DNA from 3 places in the Variovorax sp. P1_G12 genome. Region 3 is predicted to be linked to each of the others. Evidence: predicted binding sites of a transcription regulator. Region 3 holds the regulator's gene; each other region holds the start of a gene.

Region 1 (3,244 bases), on a different contig from region 3:
CATCGAGCGGCTGCAGAACGACGTGATCCGGCCCCAGCGCGCACTGGGCTATGCGTCGATCTGGCTGGTGGGCATTTCGATCGGCGGCTTCGGGGCCCTGATCCACGAGTTGGCGACACCGGGCACGGTCGACGGCATCGTCGTCCTGGCGCCCTACCTGGGGCGCCGGCCCATCGGCGCAGAAATCCACAAGGCCGGCGGCCTGCGCGCCTGGAAGGCGCCCGGAGGACCGCCGCCGGACGAGGAGGTCGACCGCAAGCTGTGGCCTTGGCTCCAGCAGTACGCGTCGCCGCGGCAGGCCAAGCACCTGCCGCCGCTGTATCTGGGCTTCGGACTCAGCGACCGCTTTGCGTCCAATCACCATCTGCTGGCCGATGCGCTGCCGGCCGGCCGCGTGTTCACCACCGAAGGCGGCCACGACTGGCCGCAGTGGTCGCAGCTCTGGCGCAAGGTGCTCGACGTGCTGCCGCTGCCGACCCTGGCAACCCGGGAAGGCTCTCAGACCGACGCCAGGCGCACTCGAAGCGAGGCTGCGTGTGGGCGACGCATCACGCGCCCTGCTGTGGCCCGCTCAGCGAGGCCAATGGCCATCGCGGCTTGACGTCGAAGGCATAGTGCCCGGTCGGCGCCTGCACGCCGGCCTGAAGCCGCATCGCCGCGGCCATCGCAATCATGGCGCCGTTGTCGGTGCACAGGTGCAGTTCGGGGTAGTGCACGCGCACGCCGCGCTTCGCGCAGGCCACGTCGAGCTGCTGGCGCAGCATCCGGTTGGCGCCGACGCCGCCCGCGACCACGAAGCGGTCGAGGCCGGTCTGTTCGAGCGCGGCCAGCGATTTCTTCAGCAGCACGTCGACGATCGCGGCCTGCGTCGAGGCGGCGAGATCGGGCTTGCGGGCTTCGAGCTGATCGCCGAGCTTCTTGGCCTGCGTCAGCACCGCGGTCTTGAGTCCGGCAAAGGAGAAATCGAGATTGCCGCTGTGCAGCAGCGGGCGCGGCAGCTTGAAGGCCTCAGGGTCGCCCTGCTCCGCCAGCTTCGCGAGCCACGGGCCGCCGGGATAGGGCAGCCCCATCAGCTTGGCGCTCTTGTCGAAGGCTTCGCCGGCGGCGTCGTCGATGGTCTCGCCGAGCAGCGCGTAGCGCCCCACCCCGTCGACCCGCATCAGCTGGGTATGTCCGCCTGACACCAGCAGCGCGACGAAGGGAAACTCGGGCGGGTCGGCGCTCAGGAAGGGCGAAAGCAAGTGGCCCTCGAGGTGATGCACGCCGAGCACCGGTTTGCCGAGCGCGGCGCCCAGCGCGCACGCCACGCCGGCGCCGACCAGCAAGGCGCCCGCCAGCCCCGGCCCCCGCGTGTAGGCGACCACGTCGACATCGGCCAGCCGCCGGCCAGCCTCGTCGAACACCGCCTGCGTGAGCGGCAGGACGCGGCGGATGTGATCCCGGCTCGCAAGCTCGGGCACCACGCCGCCATAGGCCTGGTGCATCGCGATCTGGCTGTGCAGCGCGTGCGCGGCCAGCCGAGGCAGCCCGCTGGCGCCGGCCTCGACCAGCGCCACGCCGGTCTCGTCGCAGGAGGATTCGATTCCCAGTACATGCATCCAGCGAGTGTAGGTGGCGTCCGTCCCGAGGGCACGGATGTTGCTCAATGAGCTCGCCCCCAGGTTGGCTCACTGCGTGTCGCTGCCCACCGCCGGCCGGGGGCAACACCAGCGGCCCGGCGAAGCCGGTTCCGCGGTGTTCCACGAAAAATCCGGCCTGGGTCGTCATGCAACACAGAGAGCAAACTCGAAGAGTCACGATGAAATCCGCTTTGAGCTTCCTGGTCGGCGCCCTGCGATGCGAGATCGACGCGCTGGAGCAGCTCGCGCGCACCAGCGAGCTGGTGGCGACGATCGCCCGGCTGGTCCATGCGCTGCAGCGGGAGCGCGGCATCTCCAATGTCTTTCTGGCATCGGGCGGCCGGCGCTTCGCCTCGCAGCGCAAGGAACAGATCGCCGACTGCCTGCGGCACGAGGAAGCCGTGCGCCTGGCCTTCGACCAGCTCGAGGCCGAAGGCGGCCGGGTCGGCAACGGCGCGCGCCTCTTCAGCCGCATCGCCTGGGTGCTGCCCGGGCTGGACGCCCTGCCCGCGCTGCGGCAGCGCATCGGCGCGATGGAGCTCGATGCCGGCCGTTCGACCGCGGCCTTCGTCAAGCTGGTCGCCGGTCTCATCGCGGTGGTCTTCGAGGCCGCCGACGGCGCCACCGACCCCGAGATCTCGCGCCGGCTGGTGGCGCTGTTCAATTTCATGCAGGGCAAGGAGTTCGCGGGCCAGGAACGCGCCTGCGGCGCCGCGGCCTTCGCCTCGGGCTACAACGACAGCGCGCGCCAGCAGCAATGGCTGCACCTGATCGCCTCGCAGGAACATTGCTTCCAGCGCTTTGCCGAGTTCTCGGCATCCGGCCTGGGCGAGCTCTGGGCCTCGGTCAGGGCGCCGGCGCAAGTCGCCGAACAGGAGCGCCTGCGCCGCATCGCCTGCGCCGCGCCGGCGGGCGTGTGGCTCGACACCGAGTTGAGCCAGGTCTGGTTCGACTGCTGCACGCGCCGCATCGACGCCATGCAGGCGGTCGAGGAGCGGTTGACCGCCGACCTGCGGCAGCTCTGCGAACAGAAGACGGCGCAGGCTCGCGCCGAGCTGCAGGCGCACGAGGCGCTGCTGGCCAGCCTGCAGGATACCGGCGGCGCCGCGGCGGACTTCTTCCTCGATGCGGTGGCGACGCCGGCCGCCGCGGCCACGCCGGCCGCCAGTGCGCCTTACGGCAAGCAACTCGAACGCTCCATTCTCGACATGGTGCAGGAGCAGTCGCGCCGGCTGCAGGCCATGGGCGACGAACTCGAGACCGTGCGCGCCGCCCTCAACGAGCGCAAGCTGGTCGAGCGCGCCAAGGGGCTCCTGATGGCGCACCGGCGCATCAGCGAGGAGGAAGCGCACAAGATGCTGCGCCGGACCGCGATGAACCAGGGCCGGCGGCTGGTCGAGGTCGCCGAATCGGTGCTCGCGATGGCCGAGTACCTGCCCGACGACAGGGCTTCCTGAGTGCGTCGCAGGCCCGGAATGGTGCACTGCACAAGCGATGCGCAGCGCATGCGTTTCGCTCCAGATCCGGTGGATGGCAAGCCCCGGTGAACCATTGACGCTCTCTTTTTCATAGCGCCACGGTTGCTGGCACGCTGCTTGCAATCGCTCGAGGCATAGACCGACGAA
Region 2 (3,244 bases), on a different contig from region 3:
CTGGAGACCATCGCCAACCCCGGGATGCTGGCCCGCACCGCAGCCTATGCGCGCGAGCGCGACCTGCCGATCGTCGCCGTGAAGGCCGGGCGCTCCGAAAGCGGGCAGAAGGCAGCGTCGTCGCACACCGGTTCGCTGGCCAACGAAGACCGCGCGGTCGATGCCTTCTTCAAGCACCACGGCATCTGGCGCGTGCGCGACCCGCATGCGCAGGCGCTGGCGGCCGAGGCCTATCTCAAGGGCTGGCGGCCCGAAGGCCGGCGGCTGGTGGTGATCAGCAACTCGGGCGCGAGCTGCGTGATGGGCGCGGACGCTTCCGAGGAGTTGGGCCTTCCGCTGGCGGAATTGTCGCCGCAGACGCGCCAGGACGTGGCCGACAGGCTGCCGGGCTTCGCGACCGCCAGCAACCCGATCGACATCACGGCGGCACTGCTGTCCAACAGCGGCCTGTTCGGCGACGTGCTGCCGGCGGTGGCGCAGGACCCGGCGGCCGACCTGTTCTTCATCCACATTCCGGTGGCCGGGGCCGGCTACGACGTGGAAGCCTTCGCCGCCGACACGGCCAGGTTCGAGGCCGGCACCGGGAAGCCGGTGGTGGTCGCTGCCTGGCAGGCCTCGGTCGCGGCCCCCTTCAAGGCCAGGGGCATCCCGACCTACGCCAGCGAGTCGGAGGCGCTCGGCGTGCTGGCGCAGCTCGCCTCGCACACGGCGCTGATGCGCAGGCCGCATCGTGCGTGGCCGGCCGAACCCTTGCCGCTGCTGCCGGCGGGGGCCGGCCGATTCATGAACGAGGCCGAGAGCCTCGCGCTGCTGGCGGCGCGCGACATTCCGGTCGTTGCGCACCGGCTCTGCCGCTCGGCACGGCAGGCGCGCGACGCCTGGACGGCGATGGGCGTGCCGGCGGTGGTCAAGGCCTGCTCGGGCGACGTGCCCCACAAGTCGGAACACGGGCTGGTGGCGCTGCACGTGCGCAGCGCCGACGATGCCGCCGCGCTGTTCGAGCAGCAATGGACCCGGCTGGCCGAGCTCGGTGCTTCGCAGGACGGCGTGATCGTGGCCGCGATGCACCGCGGCCGGCACGAGTTCATGGTCGGTGCGCGGCAGGATCCGGTTTTCGGGCCGGTGGTGGTGGTCGGCGACGGCGGCAGGTATGTCGAGGCGCTGCAGGACGTCGCCGTGCTGCTGCCGCCGTTCGACAGTGCCGACGTCGGCGCGGCCCTGCGCACGCTGCGCATCGCGCCGCTGCTGGAGGGGGTGCGCGGCGAGCCGCCGCTGGACGTCGCCGCCCTGTGCGCCGTGGTCGTGGCGGTCGGCCGCCTGATCGCCGCGGCCTCGGGACGGATCGCCTCCATCGACGTCAATCCGGTGCTGGTGGGCGCCCGGGGGGAGGGCGCCATGGTCCTCGACGCCCTCGTCGAGCGAGCCTGAGCACGCGACGGCCGTACCCGCCATCCGGGCAGGCCCGGAGCGCGACGGACGGGATCTTGGCCTTGAACTTGCTAAGCTATGGTCAAGGAGATTGGTCGTCCCATGCACAAATTCGATGAGATGTACGAACAGCTGCCCTACAGCGGCGCAGCGGTGCGAAGCCACTACAAGCGTTACGACCAATGGCTTGCGAGGCAGCCCGGCGAGGTGATGCGTTCGCGGCGCGAGGAGGCGGAAATGATCTTCCGCCGGGTCGGCATCACCTTTGCGGTCTACGGCGCGAAGGACGAGGACGGCTCGGGCACCGAGCGGCTGATTCCCTTCGACCTGCTGCCGCGCATCATTCCCGCGCACGAGTGGGCCTCGATGGAAAAGGGCCTGGTGCAGCGCGTGACCGCGCTCAACCGCTTCATCCATGACGTCTACCACGGCCAGGAGATCATCAAGGCCGGCGTGATCCCGGCCGAGCAGATCCTGAACAACGCCCAGTACCGGCCAGAGATGGTGGGCGTCAAGGTGCCCAACGACATCTACTCGCACATCTCGGGCATCGACATCGTGCGTGCGCCCGATGCCCAGGGCCACGGCGAGTACTACGTGCTCGAGGACAACCTGCGGGTGCCCAGCGGCGTGAGCTACATGCTGGAGAACCGCAAGATGATGATGCGGCTGTTCCCGGAGCTGTTCAGCCAGAACCGCATCGCGCCGGTCGCCCACTACCCCGACCTGCTGCTGGAAACCCTGCGCGCCTCGGCGCCGCCGGCCACCGCCGAGCCCACCGTGGTGGTGCTCACGCCCGGCATGTACAATAGCGCCTACTTCGAGCACGCCTTCCTGGCGCAGCAGATGGGCGTCGAACTGGTCGAGGGCCAGGACCTGTTCGTCAAGGACGACTTCGTCTACATGCGCACCACGCGCGGCCCGCGCCGGGTCGACGTGATCTACCGCCGGGTCGACGACGACTTCCTCGACCCCGAGGTGTTCCGCCCGACCTCCACCCTGGGCTGCGCCGGCCTGATGCGCGCCTACCGCGAGGGCAACGTGGTGATCTGCAACGCGGTCGGCACCGGCGTGGCCGACGACAAGTCGATCTACCCCTACGTGCCGAAGATGGTCGAGTTCTATCTCGGCGAGAAGCCGATCCTGAAGAACGTGCCGACCTACATGTGCCGCAACAAGGACGACCTGGACTACACCCTGGCCCACATGAAGGACCTGGTGGTCAAGGAGGTGCACGGCGCCGGCGGCTACGGCATGCTCATCGGCCCGGCCGCGACCCAGGCCGAGATCGAGGACTTCAAGAAGGCGGTGCTGGCCAAGCCCGACGGCTACATCGCGCAGCCGACGCTGAGCCTGTCGACCTCGCCGACCTTCGTCGACGCCGGCATCGCGCCGCGCCACATCGACCTGCGGCCCTTCGTGCTGTCGGGCAAGGAAGTCCAGATGGTGCCCGGCGGCCTGACGCGGGTCGCGCTCAAGGAAGGCTCGCTGGTGGTCAATTCGTCGCAGGGCGGCGGCACCAAGGACACCTGGATCCTCGAGGCCGACCGCGGCAGCAAGCCTCGGGCGCCGTCGCAAACCCAGAGCCAAGTGGCCTGATCGGAGGAACGTCTCATGCTGTCACGCACCGCCGATCACCTCTACTGGATGTCGCGCTACACCGAGCGGGCCGAGAACACCGCGCGCATGCTCGACGTCAACTACCAGACCTCGCTGCTGCCGCAGTCGGCCGAGGTCGCGCAATACGGCTGGCAGGGCCTGCTGTCGATCAGCGAGCTGCTGCCGCTCTACAACGAGAAGCACGAGGGCTTCAAGC
Region 3 (3,244 bases):
TTCAGCTCCGGCCCCAGCGGCGCGTAGCCCAGCACGTCGTTCGGTGCCGGCGGGCGCGGCGCCGCCGTGGTTGCGGGGCCGGTGGCCTGATCGAAGCGCTGCTGCAGCTCCTCGCGCGGCAGCGAGGATGCGACCACGCTGCCGATCGGCCGCACGTAGGGGCTGTTCCAGTACAGGTCGAACAGGCTGCCGAGGCGTTTCACCAGGGCGCCGGCGACGAAGGTGTCGATGTCCAGGAAGTTCGCGCCGGCGGTCTGCGTGAAGTACTGGCTGCCGATGTTGCGCCCGCCTGCCACCGCCATCGCGCCGTCGGCGATGAAGAGCTTGTTGTGCATCCGGCGATTGACGCGGTCGAAGTCGAACAGCGAGCTCGAGAAGCGCTGCAGCAGGCTGCCGCGGCCGGCTGGGAAAGGGTTGAACAGCCGCAGCTCGAGGTTCGGCGTGGCGGCCAGCGCCAGCAGCAGGTCGTCCTCGCCCGAGGTGTAGAGGTCGTCCATCAGGAGCCGCACGCGCACGCCGCGCAGGGCCGCATCGCGCAGGGTGCGCAGGAAGTAGCGGCCGGTGTCGTCGTTCTCGATCTGGTAGTACTGGACGTCGAGCGTGCGCTCGGCGCGGCGCGCGAGCTGCAGCCGCGTGTCGAGCGCGAAGTCGCCGCCGGGCATGAGCCGGAAACCGCTCAGATCCGGATCGGGCGACGAGGCCTTGACGATCCGGCCCAGCGCGGTCGCGCCCGAGGCCGTGATGGCACTCGAGGGCGGGCGCTCGACATCGGCCGGCAGCATCGCGCAGCCGCCGACCAGAAGCACCGCCGCCGCCAATGCCGCACCGAGCCGCCACCCGCGCACCAGCACGCCCTAGAGCGCCTTGCGCAGATTGGCCGGCGCGATGCGCAGCGCCTCGCGGTACTTCGCGACGGTGCGGCGTGCGCATTCGATGCCCTGCTCCTTGAGCATCTCGGAGATCTGGCTGTCGGACAGCGGTTTCTTGAGGTCCTCGGCGCTCACGAACTGCTTGATCAGCGCCCGCACCGCGGTGCTCGAGGCATTGCCGCCGGTCTCGGTGCCGAGCGCCGAGCCGAAGAAGTACTTGAGCTCGAACGTGCCGTAAGGCGTCGCCATGTACTTGGCGGTGGTCACGCGGCTGATGGTCGATTCGTGCAGGCCGAGTTCGTCGGCGATCTCGCGCAGCACCAGCGGGCGCATCGCCAGCTCGCCGTGCACGAAGAAGCTCTTCTGCCGCTCGACGATCGCGTTCGACACCCGCAGGATGGTGTCGAAGCGCTGCTGGATGTTCTTGATGAACCAGCGCGCCTCCTGCAACCGCTGCGAGAGCGCCTGGCTGCCCTCGCCCTTGTGCTGCTTGAGCGCGCCCGCATAGATGTCGTGCACGCGCAGCCGCGGCATGACCTCGGGGTTCAGCATGACGCGGAACTTGATGTTGGTGCTGGTGCCGTTGGCGATGCGCGTGACGATCACGTCCGGCACCACCACGTTGCGCTCGACGTCGACGAAGCGGCGGCCCGGCTTGGGCTCGAGCCGGGCGATCAGCTGCAGGGCGGCGCGCACCTCTTCCTCGTTGCTGCGCGCGAGCGTCGCCAGCCGCTTGAAATCGCGCCGCGCCAGCAGCTCCATCGGCTGCTTGCAGACCGCGATCGCGGTCTGGCGCACCCGCGCCTCGTCGGCACCCTCGCCGGGGTGCGCCAGGGCGCGCAGCTGGATCGTCAGGCACTCGCCGAGGTTGCGGGCGCCGACGCCGACCGGCTCCAGGCTCTGCAGCAGGCCCAGCGCGACCTGGAAGTGATGCACCAGGTCGTCGAACTGGTCGTTGTCGTCGCCGGCCAGGCCCGAGGCCAGGGCCGGCAGCGAATCCTCGAGGTAGCCGTCGTCGTTGAGCGACTCGATCAGGAAGCGCAGCGCGGCGCGGTCGGTCTCGCTGAGCCTCAGGCCCAGCGCCTGCCGATGCAGGAAGGACTGCAGCGACTCGTGGCTGCGCGCCAGTTCGGTGGCGTCGGTGCGTTCGTCGCCGAGGTTGTTGGCGCGCGCGGGCGCATCGCCGCCCCATTCGCTGTCGTCGGGCGCCACGTCGACCGTGCCGTCGCCTTCCCAGTCGGGCTCGGCGTCGGCGGCGTCGAGCGGCGCCGTCTCGGCCTCGGGTGTCGCGACCGCAACCTCGGCGGCAGCGGCCGCGGGACCGGGGGCGTAGTCGCCGTCGCCTTCGGCCTGCCGGTCGTCGTCGCGCACCGGCGCATCGGCGGCGTCCAGCCCGAACTCCTCGCGCGCCGCCTCTTCGGCCGTCCGCTCGAGGAAAGGGTTGTCGTCGAGCATCTGCTCGACTTCCTGGCTCAGCTCGAGGGTGGACAGCTGCAGCAGCCGGATCGATTGCTGCAGTTGCGGCGTCAGCGCCAGATGCTGGGAGACGCGAAGCGAAAGCCCCTGCTTCATCGAGATAAGGCCCCTACATCCGGAAATGTTCGCCCAGGTACACGCGTCGCACCTCGGCGTTGTCGACGATCTCCGAAGGCGTGCCTTGTGCCAGCACATGCCCGTCGCTGATGATGAACGCGTGATCGCAGATGCCAAGCGTCTCGCGTACGTTGTGGTCGGTGATGAGCACGCCGAGGCCGCGCTCCTTCAGGAAGCTGATGATCCGCTGGATCTCGATCACCGCGATCGGGTCGATGCCGGCGAAGGGCTCGTCCAGCAGGATGAAGCGCGGCTGCGTCGCCAGGGCGCGCGCGATCTCGACCCGGCGGCGTTCGCCGCCGGACAGCGACAGCGCCGGTGAATCGCGCAGGTGGTCGACGCGCAGGTCGGCCAGCAGTTCGCCCAGCCGCTCGTCGATGTGCGCCTTGCTGAGCGGCACCATCCGGCCGTGTTCGTCGGGCTCGCTCTGCAGCTCGAGCACTGCGCGCACGTTTTCCTCGACCGTCAACTTGCGGAAGATCGAGGCCTCCTGCGGCAGGTAGCTCAGGCCCATGCGCGCGCGACGGTGGATCGGCATGTGGGCGATCGGCTCGCCGTCGATCCAGATCTCTCCGGCATCGGCCCGCACCAGCCCGACGATCATGTAGAACGAGGTGGTCTTGCCCGCGCCGTTGGGGCCCAGCAGCCCGACCACTTCGCCCTTCTGCACGGCGAGCGACACATCCTTCACGACCGTGCGGCTGCCATAGCTCTTCTGCAGGCTGCGCGCCTCCAGCCGGCTGACCGGCTGGCCATCGCTTCCATTCAACCCGGCGGTTTCG

The links. Region 3 encodes sigma-54, which starts transcription at its own class of promoters, with help from an activator protein. Its sites were predicted from a motif close to TGGCANGNAANCTGCTTT; they were not measured.
Region 1: a site for sigma-54 is predicted at 1,628-1,645, ahead of AC1D2O_RS02835 (nitrate- and nitrite sensing domain-containing protein). Genes of this name have one in related genera too.
Region 2: a site for sigma-54 is predicted at 1,486-1,503, ahead of AC1D2O_RS34645 (circularly permuted type 2 ATP-grasp protein). Genes of this name have one in related genera too.

Annotation. Positions count from the first base shown of each region.
Region 1 is NZ_JBFUBW010000002.1:135,526-138,769, forward strand. Features, by position in the region: gene AC1D2O_RS02825 (alpha/beta hydrolase) at 1-601, shown strand, start outside; gene tsaD (tRNA (adenosine(37)-N6)-threonylcarbamoyltransferase complex transferase subunit TsaD) at 549-1,598, opposite strand; gene AC1D2O_RS02835 (nitrate- and nitrite sensing domain-containing protein) at 1,799-3,076, shown strand.
Region 2 is NZ_JBFUBW010000050.1:19,383-22,626, reverse strand. Features, by position in the region: gene AC1D2O_RS34650 (acetate--CoA ligase family protein) at 1-1,428, shown strand, start outside; gene AC1D2O_RS34645 (circularly permuted type 2 ATP-grasp protein) at 1,531-3,027, shown strand; gene AC1D2O_RS34640 (alpha-E domain-containing protein) at 3,043-3,244, shown strand, end outside.
Region 3 is NZ_JBFUBW010000027.1:47,986-51,229, forward strand. Features, by position in the region: gene AC1D2O_RS26665 (phospholipase D family protein) at 1-782, opposite strand, end outside; gene AC1D2O_RS26670 (RNA polymerase factor sigma-54) at 855-2,441, opposite strand; gene lptB (LPS export ABC transporter ATP-binding protein) at 2,455-3,244, opposite strand, start outside.